Linked DNA regions of Teredinibacter purpureus. Each later gene encodes a partner of the first gene's protein in a complex. Links are inferred from orthologs where the notes say so. Each region holds a gene or a part of one and is shown on either strand. Other genes may lie near its edges. The genes, in order: uvrD and uvrB.

Region 1 (16,171 bases):
CATAAGAAAATTTGAACGGGCAATACGGTCGCTGGGTCGCCTATGCTGCCAGGTACATCGGCGATAAATGCAACCATACCAATCATTAATAATGGCGCGGTTTCACCGAGCGCCTGAGCCATACCGATAATAGCACCCGTCAACATACCCGGCATCGCAAGCGGCATAACGTGCTGCAAAATCATTTGCATTTTGGAAGCCCCCATACCCAATGCTGCCTCTCTAATAGAAGGTGGCACCGCTTTAATGGCTGCTCGGCTCGAAATAATAACCGTGGGTAATGTCATGAGCGTTAGCACTAACCCTCCCACCAGAGGAATTGAGCGCGGCATGCCGAAAAAATTAAGGAATATAGCCAAGCCTAACAAGCCAAAAATAACCGACGGTACCGCCGCTAGGTTGTTAATGTTCACTTCAATAAAATCAGTGAAACGATTTCGCTTCGCGTACTCTTCCAAATAAATAGCCGCAGCAACACCAATAGGAAACGACAACATACCCGTTACTAACAATGTAAACAGGCTTCCTAATAACGCGCCCAATATTCCCGCTTGTTCTGGCTCAGCAGAATCACCCGACGTAAAAAATTGGGTATTGAACTGCATATCAATTTGATCAGATTCGACAAACGCTTCAATCCATTCCAACTGTTTTTTATTCAAACGACCAATAAATGGCTCACCTTCATCTCGACTTTTTACATAGGTGTCGACATCGTCGTCGGCTAGAATATCGAGCGTGCGTGTTTCGCCTAACAGACGGGGGTTGGCGGCCACTAAATCTCGAAGATAAAACGAAGCACCGTAACTGGTTAGCGCATACAATTTACGTTTGTCTTTTCGGGCTTTAACCTCCGGAAATTGCTTTAACAGCGATTGGCGAATAATGCCGGTAAAGTTTGCCAGCGCTAGCTGTTCTTCGGTGACGTCGCTAATGCCTAGTGTTTCAGCATCAAAATGAATCTCCATTTTAATGTAGGTTTGACGAAAAGCGCCGCTACCGTTACTAATAATATCGGTAAATAATATGATTAACGCCAGTATGCCAACGCCAACCGACATCATGCCAAATAAACGAAACCGTTTTTCCGCTGCGTAGCGTTTTTTTAAGCTTCGATTGACAAGCTCAGCAGTCGTCGGCTTAGACTTTTTTACCTTCTCTGAACTATTCATATTGTTCACGGTATTTTCTCACCACATATAGAGCAATGTAATTTAAGATTAACGTCACGACAAACAGCATAAGGCCTAAAGCAAAAGCGGCTAGCGTTTTAGGGCTATCAAATTCTTGATCGCCAACGAGTAAAGTGACAATTTGTACAGTAACGGTAGTCACTGAATCTAAAGGGTTTGCGGTTAATTTAGCCGCTAAACCGGCGGCCATTACAACAATCATGGTTTCGCCAATTGCACGACTCACCGCAAGTAGAACGCCACCGACTATACCGGGCAGTGCTGCGGGAATGACTACTTGGCGAATAACTTCTGAGCGGGTAGCCCCCAAACCAAATGCACCGTCACGCAAGGATTGTGGTACAGCGTTAATCACATCATCAGACAGGGAGGATATAAACGGAATAATCATTACCCCCATCACCAAGCCCGCAGCCAAAGCACTCTCAGACGTAACCGTAACAAAGTTATCCAGCCCCATTGCAAGAGCCACATCACGAATAAAAGGTGCAACGGTAATGGCGGCAAAGAATCCATAAACGACCGTAGGTATACCCGCGAGAATTTCAAGCAACGGTTTAACAATAGAGCGTACATTACGCGGCGCATATTCCGACAAATAGATAGCAGACATTAAACCGGTCGGTACGGCGAGCAGCATAGCGATACCGGCAATTAATAAGGTACCGGCAAATAGTGGAACCGCTCCGAAACTACTAGAACCTGCTACTTGATCTTTACGGATAGCCGTTTGCGGGCTCCACTCTAAGCCGAAGAGAAATTCACTAATGGGAACCGCATGAAAAAACCGAAGAGATTCGATAAGCACCGACATGACAATGCCAACCGTCGTTAGAATAGCGAGCGATGCACACCCCAACAACACGATGCGAAACATTTTTTCCACTTTCGATCGAGCCCGCAATTGCGGGTTAATTCTCCACCAACAATATCCACCGGTTAACGCCATTAATGACAAGGTGAAGGACGCAATAATCCAACGGCTAAGATTAGTAAGGCTTTGAATACGCTCAACAGCTACCGTCATATAAGCCGGTATTTCGCTGCTAATCTTTTGCCCGGCGGCCAAATTATATATTTGATTAAGAATTAACCCTCGCTTGGCGTTATCGCTGAAGTCTATAGTCGCGGGCAATTCACTTAAGACGATACCTTCGATCACGCGTGTATCGAACATTTCCCATAATGCCAGTAGCACGATTGCAGGTACCGCCGCCCAGAGTGCGGCCAGTACCCCGTAGTAGTAAGGCAGAGAATTCAAATAACGGGTACCGCCTACCGAGCTGGCCACGGAAAGCGACCGGCCGCGGCCAAGATAGAAGACCGCCATAAACACGGCGCCCATCAATATGATTAGTACCCAGGTATCCATTACAGCATTCTGCCTCTGTATCTAAAGTAGAAGAAGCCCGACACATGGCCGAGCTTCGTATGTAGTATTGCCAAGCGTAACGCGCAATTGTTAAGAATTTCTTTCGTTATGCCAAGTAGTATTTTCGCTTAGCGTGGTTTAACGGCACGTTAGGGCGATTAAAGTGATTCCAAGGCCTTCAGCGATTTAACCGCTGCACCAATTTCCGCTCGCTCATCACTCGAGAGTGGGATCATTCCTTTGTCCGTTAAATACCCTTCTTCGCCCCAGGATTTAGCACTGGTGAATTCAGCCAAATACTCCGGAATACCCGGGATCAAACCTACATGCGCCTTCTTGACATAGAAATACAAAGGACGCGAAACGGGGTAGCTGCCATCAGCAATGGTGTCAAACGTAGGTTCTTCGCCATCGATAGTAGAGGCCTGTACCTTATCGCTATTTTGATCGAGGAAGCTAAAGCCAAAAATACCCAATGCATTTTTGTTCGCGTTTAGCTTTTGCACAATTAAGTTATCGTTCTCGCCTGCTTCAATAAAGGCACCATCTTCACGGATGATATGGCAAATTTCCTTATAGCGAGATTTGTCAGTTTTTTTCAGGGCTTTAATCCACGCAAATGACGTACAACCACCTTCCATCGCCAGCTCAACAAAAGCATCGCGTGTACCGGAGGTGGGTGGGGGGCCCAACACTTCAATTTTACTCACGGGTAACTCAGGATTAACGTCGCTCCACATTACATACGGGTTTTCAATCAACACAGCGGAACCATCTGGATTGGGCACATGTTTGGCCAAAGCCAAAAATAAATCACGACGCGTTAATTCAATCAGTGGGGACTTGTTAGAATTCGCAATAACAATTCCGTCATAGCCAATTAATACCTCAATTACATCTTTTACGTTATTCGCCTGACAATTATCAAACTCAGCCTGTTTAATACGGCGGGAGGCATTCGAGATATCGGGAAAATTCACGCCCACACCACCACAAAACTGCTTAAAGCCGCCACCAGTGCCGGTAGATTCAACCGTTGGCGATTTAAACGCCGTGGATTTACCGAATCGCTCTGCAACCACTTTAGAGAATGGAAAAACCGTTGAAGAACCCACAATGCTGATGGAATCTCGCGCTGCGAATGCAGATGAAACCGATACTGCGGTAATCGCAGCCAAAGTCCAAACCAGTAAATTTTTCACGAATATCTCCTCAAGAGATTGAGCTTATTGAACATCGCTTCGCATAGCGCAGGTAACCCAAACGCTCAATAACACGAAGTGCTTGCCGGCAGACGTTACATCGCCTACCCGCTTGGTATGGGGTGCATACTAAGTCATATTTGTGACAAATTTGTGACAGGCAGCGACAGTCGTTAAACAAAGACCATTGATACGCGGGAGAAACCGTTTAATAAGGGTATAATCGCGAGCATCTTTATAACACTATTGATAAGACCCATGATTCCAACGGACGTATCGACATTTTTGCTCCACACGACGAAACGCTTGGACGCGTTTAGCTTGCACATTGGCCGCTCGCTAGCCTGGCTAACGGCATTAATGGTCGCACTTGTCGCGCTAATCGTCGCCTTACGCGCGGCCGGTATTGGCTCCATCGCGCTTCAGGAATCGGTCACCTACCTACATGCTACGGTGCTTATGCTCTGTCTTGGGTACAATCTTCAACAGGGTGGCCATGTCCGTGTGGATGTCTTCTACGGTCGTTTTAACCCCGCTCAAAAAGCTTGGGTCGACGCCTTAGGTGGTGTTTTCTTTCTATTGCCTTTTTCACTCTTTCTCGTCTTCACTAGCCTTAATTTCGTGAGCGGTGCGTGGCAAATAGGCGAAACCTCTGCCGACCCCGGTGGCCTTCCGCTAGTTTTTCTATTGAAAACGTTAATCCCCATCAGCGGTATTTTATTAGCCCTACAAGGCCTCAGTGAAGTGCTGCGTGCGCTCAGCGTAATAACATGGCTGCCCGCCAACCACTCACCCAAAAAAGATTAAAACGTGATTGAACTCTTACCCCTATTGATGTTTCTCGCCGTATGTGCGGCGTTAATGCTCGGCTACCCCGTCGCGTTTACTTTGGCCGGTACGGCTTTGCTGTTTGCCGGGCTAGGCGCATTACTACACGTATTCGACCCCAATCTGCTGCACCTTTATCCAGACCGTATCTACAGCGGCACCATGACGAACACCACTCTTATCGCCGTGCCCCTCTTTGTATTTATGGGCGTAATGCTCGAACGTTCACGCATCGCAGAAGAGTTGCTCGAACGTATGTCACATGCCTGCGCCCGCTTTCCGGCCGGCTTGGGGCTGTCCGTTGTTTTTGTCGGTGTTCTCATGGCCGCAAGCACCGGAATTGTAGGTGCAACAGTTGTTACCATGGGGCTTATGTCGCTGCCCACAATGCTAAAGAAACAGTACGATCCGGCACTTGCGGCCGGCACTATTTGTGCAACCGGCACCCTCGGGCAGATTATTCCACCTTCCATTGCGCTCGTTCTGCTTGGCGACGTGCTTTCTAGTGCCTATCAACAAGCACAGTTAAAATTGGGTGTATTCAACGCCGCACCGGTATCCGTGGGCGACTTATTTATTGGTGCGATTATTCCAGGGCTTCTACTCGTAGCGCTCTATCTCGGGTATTTGCTGGCAATGGGTATTTTCAAACCTGAACGAGCGCCCCCCGTTGAAGATGATGAAACCGTTACCGTCGGCCAACTCATTATGAGTATCGCACCACCGATACTGCTCATTCTATTGGTTCTTGGTTCTATCATTGGCGGTGCCGCCACGCCTACAGAAGCCGCTGGCGTGGGCGCTCTGGCCGCTTGCGTGCTCGCGGCAATAAAAAAGCAACTTAATTGGGCAACACTCCGCGAAGTGGTGCGCTCTACCACCAAAGTTACGGCCATGGTGTTTGCTATTTTACTTGGCGCCTCATTATTTTCTTTGGTGTTTCAGGGCTTAGGCGGGGATCATCTAGTCTCTGGTTTTTTCGCCGACTTACCCGGCGGCACCTTTATGGCACTACTCATCGTGATGGTCGCCATCTTCCTGCTCGGCTTTATACTGGACTTTATCGAGATCACGTTTGTTGTCATTCCAATTGTAGGGCCGGTTTTACTGGGTATGGGCGTGGACCCTGTATGGCTTGGTATAATGATTGCTATTAATTTGCAAACGTCATTTTTAACGCCGCCATTTGGCTTCGCCTTGTTTTACTTACGGGGTGTTGCTCCGGCGTCCGTTACAACAAGCGCAATCTATCGCGGCGTAATGCCCTTTATTGCCATACAGTTATTTGTATTGGTATTGCTGGCTATTTGGCCTCAGCTCGCCACATGGTTGCCCAGCCTCTTAATATAGGCCAACCTAAAGCAACAATCGCACAATCAGTAACATTACTTTGAGACACTTCAGGCATGCTAAAACCGATAAAACTTAGGAAACCGGATATGGCTAATATCGACGAAGATCCCACCCCGAATGGGGAATTGACGTTACAGACCCTTGCTCTCCCACGAGACACCAATTCTAATGGTGATATTTTTGGCGGGTGGTTAATGTCTCAAATGGATTTGGGTGGTGCTATTGCAGCACGCGAAGTTGCCCGAGGCCGCGTAACAACAGTTGCCGTAGGCAGTATGGCCTTTTTACGCCCAGTGCCCGTAGGCGCCACAGTAAGCTGCTACAGCGAAATTATTGAGGTAGGTCGCGCCTCCGTTAAAACCCTTGTTGAAGTCTGGGTAAAACAGTACGACAAGCGAGAACAGCAAAAAGTAACAGAAGGTGAATTTGTCTACGTTGCGATAGACGATACAGGCCGAACCAGACCCATCCCGCGAGACTAGAACACACCGTTTCCGTACGCACCACCCATAAAAAAAGCTCGGAGGTAAAACCAAGCTTTTTTTATGGGTGGTGCTATAACGTGCTTAACGGGCCTGAAAGTACGCCTCTTCACTTAGCGTATGGTAATTGCGAACGCCGTCTAAATATTTTTTATACGCAGCGTACACTTTAGCAAACGCTGGGTCAGACTCGGAGAGTTCATCGTATAAATCTAGCGAAACCAACTTAAATTCCTCCAGCACATCCCTTGGAAAGGCGCGCAACTGTACACCGTGTTCGTCCACCAACTCCACTAAAGCCGCATTATTACGGGCGGTGTATTCATCCAACATGTCTTGATTCACCATTCGAGCGGCGGCCTCAATTATCGCCTGTAAATCTGGTGGCAAAGTTTCATAGGCCTGTTTATTCACGGTGATTTCAAGCGTAGGACCAGGCTCATGCCAACCCGGATAATAGTAGTACTTCGCTATTTGATGAAAACCGAACGCTAGGTCGTTGTACGGCCCCACCCATTCGGTGGCATCGATTACGCCCGATTGTAACGACGTATATAATTCGCCACCGGGAATATTAATAGCCTCTCCACCGGCACGTGTAAAAACTTCTCCACCAATACCGGGAATACGCATTTTTAAACCGCGAATATCCTCAATAGAGTTTATTTCGCGATTAAACCACCCACCCATTTGCACCCCGGTATTACCCGCAGCAAATGGAATTAAATTAAAAGGCTCGTAGAGCTCGCGCCACAATTCAAGCCCTCCACCGTAATGTAACCAACCATTAAGCTCCTGCGCATTCATGCCGAACGGAACTGATGTAAAAAACACTGCCGCCGGAATTTTACCTTTCCAATAATAAGCCGCGCTGTGGCCCATCTGTACGCTACCAGAAGAAACCGCGCCAAACACACCCATAGCCGGTACAATTTCATTAGCACCATGTACTTGTATACGTAAGCGGCCATCGCTCATGTCATTAACCATTCGCGCAAAATTTTCGGGCGCAAGCCCAAGGCCGGGAAAGTTTTTGGGCCATGTGGTGACCATTTTCCATTCAAAAAGCGTAGCGTCTACTGCGATGCTAGTCGTATCAATCTGCGCAGATTTTTTACCTTTATCCATCACCAGAAGCGCAAACAATAGAATGCACAAAGCCAGTAAACTCAACAAAGCAGTCGGCAGCCACCAAGGATTGTATCGTGCGTTCATATTATTTTTTTATCCATTTTTATTTTAAAGTGCTTCGAGTTTTGCATACTGCAGTACTAGCCACTTACATCCTTCAGAGTTAAAATTAACCTGTACGCGCGCGCTCGCGCCTCGCCCTTCAAACTGCAAAACAATTCCTTCACCAAAAACAGGGTGATTCACCGACGCGCCCAACGACAGCCCAGGATAATCATCAACGGAATGTTGGCTGATAGGAGACGAGTAACTCGGTGCGTAAGCCGCAGGCCGTTTTACCGTCGATTTAATGCGAACTTCCTGCAGGTATTTAGTCGGAATTTCTCGTACGAAGCGGGACATCGCATTAAAGTTTTCACTACCGTGTAAACGCCGGCTTTCCGCATAACTAACAACTAATTTTTTCATCGCGCGCGTAATTCCCACATAGCAGAGACGCCGCTCTTCTTCTAATCGACCGGGCTCTTCTATCGACATTTTGTGTGGAAATAAATTTTCTTCCATACCCACCAAAAATACGAGTGGAAACTCCAAGCCCTTTGCACTGTGGAGTGTCATCATCTGTACAGCATCTTCAAACTCATCGGCTTGTGCATCACCAGCGTCCAGTGCTGCATTATCGACAAACTCTTGCAAAGGGGTTAGATTTTCGTCTTGCGGTTCGAACACGCGACAGGCATTGATAAGCTCCTGCAAGTTTTCAACACGCGCCTGGCCTTTTTCACCTTTTTCTTTTTGATGAAATTCTAGTAGCCCGCTTTGTGATATCACTTGATCGACCGAATCACCCAAAACTGTGCTGGCCGTACTCTCTACCAACGCCTCTACAAGTGTTACAAAACTCTTAAGTGCATTCGCCGCCCTTGCGGTAAATACATTGTTTTGAATCGCACCTTGCATGGCGTTAAAAAGGGAGCACCCTTGCTCTCGTGCCAATAAGCGAATGGTCTCGATGGTTTTTGCGCCAATACCCCGAGTGGGCGTATTAATGATTCGTTCCCATGCCGCGTCATCATGACGGTTAGCGAGTATTCTAAGATACGCCAGCGCATTTTTAATTTCTAACCGGTCGTAGAAACGTTGGCCGCCGTAAATGCGATAGGGCACGTTATCACGGATAAATGCTTCTTCAAGAACCCGCGATTGTGCATTTGAACGGTAAAGTATGGCGCAATCACTTTTTTTATGGTCGCTTTTCTCGATAAAGTCTTTTACGCGTTCTACAACATAGCGTGCTTCATCTTGCTCATTAAAAGCGGCATACAGGTCAATTTGTTCGCCATCACCATCGCTCGTCCACAAAGATTTCCCAAGACGTTCGGCATTATTTTGAATTACGGCATTGGCTGCATTTAGAATATTCGCCGTGGAGCGATAATTTTGCTCTAGCCGTGTAATGGCGACAGGAGCAAAATCTGTTTCGAACTGCTGTATGTTTTCTATCTTCGCGCCACGCCAGCCGTAAATCGATTGGTCATCATCCCCTACCGCCGTAATATTGGACGTTTTTCCTGCAAGCATACGCAACCACGCATATTGCACAGCGTTGGTATCTTGAAATTCGTCAACGAGTATTGCGCGAAAACGCGACTGATAGTGCTTTAATAACTCGGGACTTTTTAACCAAAGCTCGTGAGAACGCAACAATAACTCGGCAAAATCGACTAAGCCTCCTCTCGAGCAAGCTTCTTCGTAGGCGAAATAGACGTTTTTCATCATCGCGAGAAATGGATCTCGCCCTTCATCGATATGAGCAGGCCGAAGGCCTTCATCTTTTTGGCCGCTAATAAACCATTGCGCCTGTTTAGGCGGCCAGCGGCTATCATCGAGATTTAGTTCTTGGTACACCCGCTTTACCAAACGGAGTTGGTCGTCGCTATCCAGAATTTGAAAATTTTGGGAGAGACCCGCTTCCTTCCAGTGGGTTTTTAACAGACGGTGCGCAATACCGTGGAATGTTCCAACCCACATGCTTCGAGTGCTGAACGGTCCTACATTATCCTCCATGATACTACTAAGGCGCTCCCGCATCTCACGTGCGGCTTTATTCGTAAACGTCACCGCGAGGATTTGATGCGGGGAATAACCGTGAGTTTGAATCAGCCACGCGATACGGTGAACAAGCACGCGCGTTTTCCCGCTACCAGCCCCCGCTAGTACGAGTTGGTTTATAGGGTCAGCAGCAACAGCGTCTCGTTGCGCACGATTTAAAGAGTCTATTAAGGAATGTGTTTGCATGGCGGCAGATTGTATCAGATTGCCAGCAACGGTCTGAAAGCATTTTGTCTAAAAGTGGGCAAGAGGGTATTACACTGCCTGTAAATACTACCGTGCTTCAATTAGCCTAAGGCGTTAGTTGCTCTGTGCGTCTAACCAATGCACACGCTCGCCGTCAGCCAGTATTCTTATCGCCCCAATCTCATTTTCACGCGGTTTATTTAATGTACGATTTTCTATGTCGACAATGTTTAACGCAATTCCTAGCACACGGCTCTCTACCGGCAGTTGCTCTATTGGCTCAACAGCACGGGTATTGGACGCTGGCAACGACCAGATCTCGGCGGTGAATGCCACCATGGTACTGGCTTGAGCCAACGCCATTAACGCTACGGAAAATTCCAGCGACGGTGTTCCACCCTCAAATACCCACTCGTTTTGGACGCCTACATTTTCAAAAAAATCTGAGCCATGCAATGTTAACTTAACCCGCTGAGCGGACAATGGGACCATAAACTTTACTGAAAACGTACGCTTTTCATAGGGTTTTAGCGTAATCAATTGAGGCTGCAATAACCGAATGGCTGCACCGGGTTTTTGGTAAGTATTAACTTTCTCAGCACTTACACAAAGCGGTATAGCCATTATTAGCCACAGACAAAGACCAACCGAATTCGTCCAAATATTTTTCTGTAATGCTCTTCGTTTTTCGTAGACGTTCATGCGCTAATTTACCCTTACGGAAAAACACGACGTGTTACGGGCAAGCTCATCGTCGTCGGTATTGAAAGCATCGTAGACTTCCAGTACATACTGCCCGGCGGTAAGCGTATAGCCATTCGTTTCCACATTATTGTCTGCCGAATTTAGGTACGCGATAACCGCACCGTTACGATACAGTTTTGCATCTGGATCCGTTTCTTCCGGCCCACTTATACGCTCGATAACAATGTTCCGTATCGCCGTAGATGTTACTGTGAGCCGAAAAAATGTATTTACACCGAGCCCATTAACTTCGCCGTTTTCGTTGGTACTGCAGGCGGTTTCTTCTAAATCTTCGCTAAGTATGCGATACACCGGTAAGACATGATCGGTTGCACCAGAATTCATTTCACCACTGCCGTATTCATCAGATCCACTAATGATTTCTCTATCGATCAGTTCGTCCAGCGCAGCATTGACTAGCGAACCTTGTTGGCTTTTGAAAATGTTATTAAAAAGAAAAATACTTGAGAACGCGTCACTCTGCGTATAGGCAACACTTGTAAGCACATTATAAATTGGCGTAAATCCTAAACTAATACTATCGCCGGTTTCATTTTCACTGTCGCTAATATCGTACAAAATATTACCGATAGAGTTTTCGCTGTACCAACCTCTATTGCCATAACTATTATTCTCTAAGCTAAACGAGAAGCCAAACATACCAGCAGGCCCCGCGGAATCCATGTAAAAAGGCTGTCCAGATACAATGGCCGTGAACGCGTTCGAAAAGCCTTCACTAAACGCCACTCTAAGATCAATTTTTGATGCGAGCCCGTGCGCACCGCCAATGCTATCCACGCGAGATAAAGTATCTTCTAAAAAATGACCAAATTCGTGCTGTATAACACTGAAGTCGTATTCGTCACTATCGCTATTAACATCGCCAAGTACATATATTTTCCCCTCGGATACGGAATAATACGAGGTTCCAATAAAGCCATCTTCAATCTCACCAGGCGCGGCTTTATTGCGATAGCTCCAAAAAACATCACAGCGAGGTAAACTCACGGTATTATCAACATCTACGAGCAACATTACTGCTTCGTAGAGAGCATCAAGAATTGCAAAAGGTGCAGCAGGCCGTACACTTTCATCGATGATGGTACCCGTAGCCGCTTCCCATCCCGATACTGCATGTAAATGCCTTACCGACGCGACATCGCCGCTACTCAGCAGATCGCCCGCAAGTATATAAGCGATGTCTGCTTCCGTATTATCGAGCACGTTAAATTGCCATTGTGCCTCGGCCACACTTTCCATTTGCGCACGAACCGCAATTCGTACCAGCGTATTCACTGGGCTCCCCACTTCATAGAAACCGAGGTCATCCGTTTTTGTCTGACGAATGAGTGTATTGCCTTCATCAAGTAATATAACTGTTACACCTCTAGCGGGCGAAACCGTAGGGCTGTCATAATTTAGTCCGCCACCGGCTATATGAGGAATTTTATCGAACGTAACAGTGCCGCTTATAATCGTATCCGTATCTAAACCGGTAGGGAGTGAGGTGGGCTGGGCTGTAGGTACAGCTGTAGGTACGGTTGTAGGTTCTATGCTGGGCGCTAACGTTGGGACTACTGTTGGCCTAGCGGAAGGGGTGAGCCCGTTAGACGATAAATCTGAACCACCTCCGTCGCAACCTAAAGCACTCAACAACAATAGTACTAATGGAAAAACTCGTTTCAAAGGTAACTCCGAGAACTATTGCGCGAGGCAAATCAACAGCATGTGTCTAAATGTAGCAATAGAACAACCTTTTAGCACTTGCACTACGAGGATTTTTTATACTGAGAAAGCATAGATTTAGGATAATCTAGTCGATGACACCATTAGTCAATCTTTGAGAAACCGGGCTATCGCGATAAATTCCCGGTTACCATCGCCACCTGTAATAGGGCTTTCGATGTAATCAAGCACCTCAAACTTCAAGGTTTGTAGTTTCTCAATAATACTTTTTTTCACAGCATCGTAGCCACTTGCATTTTTGACCAAACCATTTTTCCCAATATTTTCGCGCCCGACCTCAAATTGCGGTTTCACTAAACTGATCAAGATAGCCCCAGCTTTCATTACTGCTGGTAGCCTCGGCAAGATTAAATGTTGAGAAATAAACGAAACGTCCATCACAACAAAATCAACGCCCTGTTTTACCCTTTCGGGTAAATCGTCTATGTGGAGATTGCGGGCATTATAATTTTCCAGCGCTGTTACTCGCTCATTTTCTTTAAGTGCCGCCACCAACTGACTATGGCCTACATCAACTCCTACCACATGGCCGATACCGTGTTGTAACAAACAATCGGTAAAACCTCCCGTAGACTGGCCCACATCTAACGCTAGCTTTCCTGCCAAGGGCTCAGCTATTAATGGAAGGGCGGCCTCCAATTTTAGCGCGGCACGCGAAACAAAATGTTGCTCTGGCGAATCTTTAACGGTAATTAAACAGGTATCCGCATATTTCTCGGACGGTTTTTTTACCGGTTGCCATAAACCTGCAACGCTAACGAAGACAAGGCCTTGCTGGATAAAACTCTGTGCTTGCGCGCGAGATTTTATGTTGGCGTGGCTAACTAATAGCACATCAATTCTTTTCACTCAAAACCCTAGAATAGCTACGTTACGCGCGGCAATTTTTTTGGATATAATCGGCGTGATCCGGCATGTAATCCACCGCGTTTTTTATCACAGTTTCCACACTATTCAAACGTTCAGTAATATCGTGCTCTGACATAGCATCAACCAGTGGGTGATAACTTTCTGCCACTATACCTTGGCCGTGCATCACTTCCAGCCAGCTCGTTTCATTAAATAATTCTTGGCCTTCGCGTAAAACACGGCCACTACTTTTGTATAATTCAATTTTATTCTGAAGTGCTGGAGAAACATCCATTGTTCTACAGCGATCCCAAAATGGCGAATCGGATCGCGTAGTAGCTTTATAGTGCAAGACAATAAAGTCACGTATTTTTTCGTACTCAAAGTCCATATGCCGATTGAATTCATCAATCTCTAACTGGCCAAAACTTTTATTTGGAAAAAATATCATGAGCTTTGCTAATGCCGCCTGCACCAAATACAGGGCTGTACTCTCTAGAGGCTCGATAAATCCACTCGACAAACCAATTGCAATACAATTTTTATTCCAAACTTTTTTACGCTTTCCCGTTTTAAACTTAATTACGCGTGGGTCTGCGAGGGGTTCACCATCCAAATTATTCATCAATAATGAGGTAGCTTCATCATCACTCATATAGCGGCTACTATATACATGGCCATTACCCATGCGGTGCTGCAAAGGAATACGCCACTGCCAACCGGCTGAGTGTGCGGTTGAACGAGTGTAAGGCGTAAGTTTACCTGCATTTTCGCAGGGTACGGCAATCGCAGAGTCACATAAAAGCTGGTCTGACCAATCCTCGTAACCGGTTTTTAAGGTATCTTCGATTAAAAGGGCGCGAAAACCGGAACAATCGATAAATAAGTCGCCCGCAATCTTTTCACCATTTTCAAGCTGAAGCGCTTCTATAAAGCCATTCGTATCGCGCACATGGGCTTGACTCACCTTACCCTCAATACGCTTTACGCCCAGCGCTTCAGCGTATTCACGTAAATAACGCGCGTAGAGTGTTGCATCCAAATGGTAAGCATAAGCAATATGCGAGAGGGGAGAGTTGCCAGCGTTGACCGAGCGCATAAATTTATTCTCGCGCGCGGCTCGAGCATTTAAGGTGTACTGCGATAAAGCCGCAGCCTTACCTTTCTGGTGCATTTTTAGCCAGAAGTAATAAAACGGTAGAGCCTGCATGTTTTTACCAACATCCCCGAACGCATGGATATAGCGATCGCCTAGCGCACCCCAATCAACAAATTCAATACCTAATTTGAACGTTGCTTGGGTTTTTTTAACGAAATCATCTTCGTTTATACCCAATGTATCGTTGAATACTTTCATTTGCGGAATAGTAGCTTCGCCTACCCCGACAATGCCAATCTCTTCAGATTCCACAAGCGTAATAGACGCATATTCATTTTTTAGGAAACGCGCGAGTGTAGCGGCAGTCATCCAACCAGACGAACCACCACCGAGGATAACGATATTTTGGATATTGGTATTTTTCATCAGCTTAGTTTAAGGCAAGCCGAGGAAAACCACAAAGTGATGGGTAATCGAGTCTCCATATCCTTTGAATCGCTCAAACCTAGGAATATATACAAAAGTGTATTACGCATTTATGGGCTTCAGCGTCACATGCTAGCAACTAAAAAGGGTACTTTAAATCGATGTTTGGCTTCCCATAACAAAAAAATCCTCGCCGCAAACCGACGAGGATTTAATATGGACATTAACGCCCAATCAAAACTGAGCGTTAAAAATAAGCGCTATTATTGAAGCGTGTACTTAACATCTGTAATGATGAGCATGCCATCAACAATAAAGGCTGGATCCGCAGGTACGCGGTCGCCAGAAGCGATAGGATCTTTTACAAGTACACCAACACGCGCAAATTCACCTTCTGCCATATCGTATACATCCTCCGTACCGACTAAACAGCTGTACTCGGCAACACCCAATACGAGATCGACGTTATTAACACCACAACCCCATACTCCACTCCAGTCTCCAAACGTTTGCTGAAGATAGGGCTGAATATTCGCGGTACTGGCTATAAAGTCTTCATCAACCATAATTGTGAACACAACTTCAGCACCACGAAGATCTACAGGCCCCTCTAAAAGGTAAAACGCTGCATCATCTGCATTTGCAGGTGTCAAGGCGACTTGCTCAAAGTAATCGTTATCGCTATCGGTACCTACCCAACGACCGGTCAAAGGAATAGTAGGGCCAGCAACATCATCGGCTAACATCACGTCTACATCATGAACAGATAAGACGCCTGAAGGCTCACTATCTTTTGGCTGGACTGCAATACGCATTACGGCATCTTCAGGCGCAGCTAGCGTACCAAGAACGACACAGTCATAACGAACACCAGTAAGCAGGGCCACAGTATTGGAAATACTACAATCCCACTCTCCACCCCAAGTACCCGTTTCTTGCGCGAAGGGTTGCACACGTGCACCACTGTCTACGAAATCCTGATCAGCGCTAACATAAAAGCTAACTTTACCCCCAGTAAGATCAAGCGGCCCTGGAATCTCGTAATAGAGCAGGTCATCTGTTGCTTCTGGCGTATAGCGAACACCGCCGTAGCTTAGATCTGCATCATCGCCCAAAGTAGACCAACTACTTGCTAACGGTAAATGAACCGTTTTCAAACCAATGTCAACACTCAACAGAGACAACAAGCCTTCTATAGGATTATTTACATTTTCTTCGGTCTGCTTAGCAATAACACCTACTTTAATGCGCTCACCTGCAGGCACTTCGAAACCAGTATCTGCGATTACACACGAATATTGGTTGATACCCACAACTAAGTCATTAGCAGAACAACCCCAATGCCCAAGCCAACTACCAAACATAGACTGTACAAATGGCTGCACGTAAGCGCCGCTGTCGATATAAGCCTGCGAAACCACAAACTCAAAATCAATGCTTGCACCATT
Region 2 (5,859 bases), 2.5 Mb from region 1 along the record:
TCTGTTTTGTTACACAGCTACGGCTACGGTTCAAGCCGCCGTAGCCGGTGCCGCAAGTTCTATAAGTGTTGATATGTCCAATACCTATTTAGAGTGGGCGAGAACTAACTTTATGCTAAATAATATTAGTATGGGTAGCCATCAACTCGTGCGGGATAACTGTATGGATTGGTTAAAAAGCTGCAGGGAAGGTTTTGATATTATAATGTTAGACCCGCCCAGTTTTTCTAACTCTAAACGTATGGATGATGTGCTCGATATTCAGCGAGACCATGTTGTGCTGATCAAGCGCTGTATGGATCTATTGCAGCCCGGCGGTACACTCTACTTTTCTAACAATTTGCGCAGTTTTAAATTAGACAATGATCAGCTTGCTGAGTATACCGTCAAGGATATTACTCGCCAAACGTTAGACCCTGATTTTGAAGGAAACCCCAAAATCCACAAATGTTGGACAATCGAATCCTGATATGAACATTAAAACGGCTAAGCCGTTTAAAGTGAAAAGCCGATTTAAACCCGCTGGCGATCAACCATCGGCCATTAAAAAATTAGTTAAGGGTATTGACGCTGGCTTGGCCCATCAAACGTTGCTGGGTGTAACCGGCTCTGGAAAAACGTTCACTATTGCGAATGTTATCGAAAAAGTGCAGCGGCCCACGCTCATAATGGCTCACAATAAAACACTTGCAGCACAGCTATACGGCGAATTCAAGGAATTTTTTCCGAATAACTCGGTGGAATATTTTGTTTCATATTACGATTATTACCAGCCCGAAGCGTATGTACCTTCGTCTGACACCTTTATTGATAAAGATGCCTCGGTAAATGAGCACATAGAGCAAATGCGGTTGTCTGCAACTAAAGCGCTTATGGAGCGTAAAGACGCTATCGTAGTTGCAACGGTTTCCGCTATATACGGCCTAGGCGACCCCGATAGCTATTTAAAAATGATGTTGCACTTGGTTCGTGGCGACCAAATGGAGCAGCGCACTATTTTGCGCCGTTTGGCAGAGCTTCAATATACCCGCAATGATATTGATTTTCACCGGGGCACCTACCGCGTAAGAGGAGAGGTGATTGATGTTTTTCCCGCAGACTCAGAAACAGAAGCCGTAAGATTAGAACTGTTTGACGATGAAGTAGAAAATATATCGTTATTTGACCCGCTCACCGGCGAAGTACTGTCCAAATTGCCGCGCGCTACCATCTACCCTAAAACTCATTATGTAACGCCAAGACAAACCATTGTTGATGCGGTTGAAAAAGTCGAATCTGAATTAAGAGAAAGGCTAGAGCAGCTACGAGACAACAATAAGCTCGTGGAGGCCCAGCGCCTTGAACAACGTACAAAATACGATTTGGAAATGATGCGCGAATTGGGTTATTGCAACGGTATCGAAAACTATTCTCGTTATTTATCTGGCCGAGACCCAGGGCTAGCACCACCTACACTTTTCGATTACCTCCCAGATGAAGCATTACTGGTCATCGATGAATCCCACGTGACGGTTCCACAGATTGGTGCTATGTATAAGGGCGACCGGTCCCGCAAAGAAACACTGGTTGAATACGGGTTTAGATTGCCTTCTGCGCTCGATAATCGCCCGATGCGTTTCGATGAGTGGGAAGAGCGCGCTCCGCAAGCCATTTTTGTGTCGGCAACGCCCGGTAAATACGAAGCCGAAAAACAAGGGCAAGTGGTCGAGCAAGTGGTTCGACCGACAGGCTTGCTAGACCCAATACTGGAAGTACGTCCCGCCGGTACACAGGTGGATGACTGCCTCTCCGAGATCAATGTCCGTGCACAGAATAATGAGCGTATATTGATTACAGTGTTAACCAAACGCATGGCAGAAGATTTATCCGAGTTTCTAGCGGAATGCGGAGTACGAGCACGCTACCTACACTCCGATATTGACACTGTAGAGCGTGTCGAAATAATTCGTGATTTGCGTTTGGGTGAGTTCGATGTCCTTATTGGCATCAACTTACTACGAGAAGGGCTAGATATGCCGGAAGTGTCTCTTGTTGCCATTTTTGATGCAGACAAAGAAGGTTTTCTTCGCTCCGACCGTGCGTTAATACAAACTATTGGCCGCGCTGCGCGTAACATAAAAGGCAAGGCCATTCTCTACGCCGACCGTATTACGGGCTCTATGCAGCGCGCAATGGAAGAAACCGAACGTCGTCGCGAAAAACAAATAGAGTTTAACGCGGCTAACGGAATAACGCCTAAAGGTATTATTAAATCTGTTGCCGATATTATGGAAGGCGCTCGCGCACCGGGTGCAAAACCAGGTTCTCGCAAGGTGGCCGATAAAGGAGGGCGCTACGACACTGAGTTGCCAGAAGGAAAAGATGTATGGCACCACATTCAAGATCTTGAAAAACAAATGTTTGAAGCGGCGAAGAACCTTGAATTTGAAACGGCTGCACGTCTGCGTGATCAGATCCATCAATTAAAAAATCGCGGCTAAAGTGTTAGCCGCGATCCCTAGCCTTCTTATCTATGAGCCTTACGCTAACATTCGCAACGCAATTGTTTAGCGGCACCAACCATATTTTGCAGTGCTGGAATAACATCCTCCCAGCGACGCGTTTTTAAACCACAATCGGGGTTTACCCATAAGCGCTCTTTGGGGATACGTTTTACAGCTTTCAGCATAAGCGACTTAATCTCAGCCTCTGTTGGTATATTCGGTGAATGGATATCATACACGCCGGGGCCAATATCATTGGGGTAGTCAAAAACGTCAAAAACACCAAGTAATTGAGTGTCTGAACGAGAGGTTTCGATGGTAATCACGTCAGCGTCGAGTTCGGCGATTGCACCAATAATATCGTTAAATTCCGAATAGCACATATGCGTGTGTATTTGTGTTTCATCTTTTACGGCATTAGCACTAATGCGAAAAGCCTCTACCGACCATTGTAAATAGTACGGCCATTCAGCTTTACGTAAGGGTAGCCCTTCTCGCAGTGCAGCTTCGTCAATTTGAATGATTTTTGCACCTGAACGCTCTAAATCTAGCACTTCTTCTCGTATGGCCAGCGCCAATTGAGCACACGTGATACTTCGATGCTGATCATCGCGAACAAAAGACCAATTAAGCAGGGTAACAGGCCCGGTGAGCATCGCCTTTACCGGTTTTGCTGTGAGTGATTGTGCGTAGGCAATCCAATCAACGGTCATAGGTTCTGGGCGTCGAATATCGCCATAAAGTATTGGGGGTTTTACGCATCGCGAACCGTAAGACTGCACCCAGCCATACTGACTGAACGCATAGCCTTCTAATTGCTCGCCAAAATATTCAACCATATCGTTTCGTTCAGCTTCGCCGTGCACCAATACATCCAGGCCAATGGTTTCTTGCGTTTTAATGCTGCGTTCAATTTCAGCTCTAATGCAGGCCTTATAATCTTCGTTCGTCAATTCATTCGATTTATAGTGTTTGCGAGCCGTACGTATTGCCTGAGTTTGAGGGAATGAACCAATCGTAGTGGTAGGGAATAGCGGTAGGTTAAGGCCTACTTTTTGGATTTTTGCCCGTTCAGAATACGATGATTGACGTTCGCCTTGAGACTTTGTAAGCGCTGCAACCTTAGCCGCAACTTCAGCACAATGGACTTTTGCAGAGTTTTTTCGTTGCTCTATATAAAGAGTATTTTCCGCTAACTCTGCCTGAATGGATGCTACGCCATCATTCAAACCACGCTTTAGAATATTCAGTTCTTGTAATTTTTGTACCGCAAACGACAGCCAATTTTTAATATCGAGCGCCAATTGAGTTTCGCTGTCTAAATCAACGGGAACATGTAAAAGGGAGCACGATGGTGCTATCCATAATCTTTCGCCAAGCCGGCTGGATATTGGCTGTAGCCATTGCAATGTCTGCGATAAATCCGTCTTCCATATATTCCGCCCATTGATCACGCCTAACGATAGAACCTTATGTACCGGCAACCAATCCACTACGTGTTTAACTTCCTCTTGCGCGTTTATCGCGTCCACGTGTAAACCAGCAACAGGTAATGTACATGCAAGTGTTAAGTTTTCTTTTAATGTCCCAAAATAGGTTGCTAAGAGAATGTTCAGGTTAGGATGTTTTAACGTGTGATAGGTTTTTTGTAGGGCATTTTTCCATTCTGCCGAAATTTCAGTGACTAAAATGGGTTCGTCTACTTGAATCCACTCGATGCCGCACTGGGCAAGCTTGGCGAATAACGCCTGGTAAACACGAATCAAATCATCCAGTAAGTCAATGCGTTCACTACTATCTTTTTCCTTACACAGCCACAGGTACGTTACTGGCCCAATAATCACAGGCTTAATGTTCTTGCCTGTCGCAATGGCATTTTTAACTTGGGCAATCAACCGAGCAGGGTTTAAGCTAAACGTCGTTTCAGCAGTCACTTCCGGCACAATATAGTGATAATTGGTATCAAACCATTTTGTCATTTCTCCCGCTTTGACACTACCGCAAGCATCGTTGCCCACAGAGCGGCCTCTTGCCACGCGAAAATATTGGTCGAGTTCGCTACCGGTATCTTTGTCAATCCGTGAGGGTATATTGCCCAATAGAAAACTCATGTCGAGTACGTGATCGTAAAACGAAAAGTCACCCACCGGCACCCAATCGCAGTCAGCCTGATGCGCCCAATGTTGTTGTTGTAGTGTATTGCCCAACGCTTCTAACGTTGCTGGATCCGAGTCGCCTTGCCAATAGCGTTCTAGCCCAAATTTCAATTCTCGTTGTTTCCCAATTCGAGGAAAGCCTAGATTATGCGTAATTGCCATTTTCTACCCTTATTAACGTATTGAAGTGGTTATGTGTGGATTTTTTGCAAGATTAGCGGCAACAACACATGAATAATAATGGTATTATTTCATCTAGTAATGAATTTTATTCATAGGTTGAATATGATAGAGCGTAACCACCTCACCATAATGAGGGAAATATACCGGCAAGGTTCGCTCACCGCTGCGGCGAACGAACTTAACTTGACGCAGTCGGCGGTGAGCCATTGCATTAAAAAACTGGAACAACAATTAGGCACGCCCTTATGGACAAAAAAAGGCCGTAACTTACAGCTGACACGTGCCGGCGAGCATCTACTAGGCGTGGCGAATCGTTTGCTTCCGCAGCTAGAGCGTAGCGATGAAAACCTTCAAAATTTTGCGCGCGGTCACCAAGGTACACTGCGTATTGGTATGGAGTGTTACCCGTGCTATCGGTGGTTACTCAAAGTGATTCATCGTTTTATGGCGATAAAACCGAATGTAGAATTGGACGTAAAACAAAAATTTGTTTTTGGCGGAATGGCTGCATTGTTTAACCACGACATTGATATTTTAGTTACGCCAGACCCGTTGTATAAAAAGGGTATTTCGTTTTTGTCAGTATTTGACTATGAGCAGGTATTGGTGGTGCCTAAGGGCCATACACTGGCAGACAAATCGATTATTGTGCCTAAAGATTTATCGTCTGAAGTGCTTTATACCTACCCTGTTGAGAAGCAAAGGCTGGATATATTTTCAGCGTTTTTAACACCGGCACAGGTCGAACCACGCAAACACCAAACCGTAGAAGCAACCGAGATTATTCTTCAGCTTGTCGAGAACGGGAGGGGGGTTACCACCTTGCCAGGCTGGCTGGCAGAAGAATACAGCGGAACCCATGCTATTGAGACGATACGCTTGGGACAGAAGGGTATCCAGAAACACATTCATCTGGGTATACGACAACAAGAAGAGGAAGAGCCTATCGTATCGGCTTTTCTCGGACTAGCGCGACAAAATATCCAAACAATAGCGACAGCTATGGTGAATAAATAGGCCATTGATAGCGTTGTATT

The links.
Region 2: the proteins of uvrD (region 1) and uvrB are in contact, whole or in part, in a crystal structure (PDB 7EGT), measured with the Thermus thermophilus proteins. The link is inferred for Teredinibacter purpureus from one-to-one orthologs. Residues at the interface, in WP_096412145.1 of Thermus thermophilus: His654, Arg656, Phe657, Gln666, Asp668, Glu669, Lys680, Arg681, Leu682, Ser683, Lys685, Tyr686, Ala687; in WP_096411307.1 of Thermus thermophilus: Glu23, Leu25, Arg26, Asp27, Gly28, Glu29, Arg30, Phe31, Arg55, Glu326, Asp327, Phe328, Glu379, Ser382, Gln383, His398, Gly400, Arg401.

What each region holds. Positions count from the first base shown.
Region 1 is NZ_CP060092.1:686,712-702,882, forward strand. What follows is about bases 7,265-10,175. They hold uvrD (DNA helicase II), read right to left. Parts: upstream 9,860-10,175; coding sequence 7,670-9,859; downstream 7,265-7,669. Other genes in these bases: H5647_RS02890 (TRAP transporter substrate-binding protein), read right to left, coding at 7,265-7,645; H5647_RS02900 (hypothetical protein), read right to left, coding at 9,974-10,175. Outside these bases: phosphate ABC transporter permease PstA, read right to left, coding at 1-1,172; phosphate ABC transporter permease subunit PstC, read right to left, coding at 1,165-2,565; H5647_RS02870 (PstS family phosphate ABC transporter substrate-binding protein), read right to left, coding at 2,724-3,767; H5647_RS02875 (TRAP transporter small permease subunit), read left to right, coding at 4,026-4,574; H5647_RS02880 (TRAP transporter large permease), read left to right, coding at 4,629-5,945; H5647_RS02885 (acyl-CoA thioesterase), read left to right, coding at 6,035-6,430; more of H5647_RS02890, read right to left, coding at 6,515-7,264; more of H5647_RS02900, read right to left, coding at 10,176-10,561; H5647_RS02905 (PT domain-containing protein), read right to left, coding at 10,565-12,289; H5647_RS02910 (TlyA family RNA methyltransferase), read right to left, coding at 12,437-13,198; H5647_RS02915 (tryptophan halogenase family protein), read right to left, coding at 13,221-14,723; H5647_RS02920 (family 15 carbohydrate-binding domain-containing protein), read right to left, coding at 14,987-16,171. UniProt on the Escherichia coli protein: A helicase with DNA-dependent ATPase activity. Unwinds DNA duplexes with 3'-5' polarity. Translocates on single-stranded DNA with 3'-5' polarity. Initiates unwinding more efficiently from a nicked substrate than double-stranded DNA.
Region 2 is NZ_CP060092.1:3,207,175-3,213,033, forward strand. What follows is about bases 1-2,975. They hold uvrB (excinuclease ABC subunit UvrB), read left to right. Parts: upstream 1-470; coding sequence 471-2,480; downstream 2,481-2,975. Other genes in these bases: rlmKL (bifunctional 23S rRNA (guanine(2069)-N(7))-methyltransferase RlmK/23S rRNA (guanine(2445)-N(2))-methyltransferase RlmL), read left to right, coding at 1-469; metE (5-methyltetrahydropteroyltriglutamate--homocysteine S-methyltransferase), read right to left, coding at 2,525-2,975. In the rest of the region: more of metE, read right to left, coding at 2,976-4,801; H5647_RS14070 (LysR family transcriptional regulator), read left to right, coding at 4,880-5,839. UniProt on the Escherichia coli protein: The UvrABC repair system catalyzes the recognition and processing of DNA lesions. A damage recognition complex composed of 2 UvrA and 2 UvrB subunits scans DNA for abnormalities.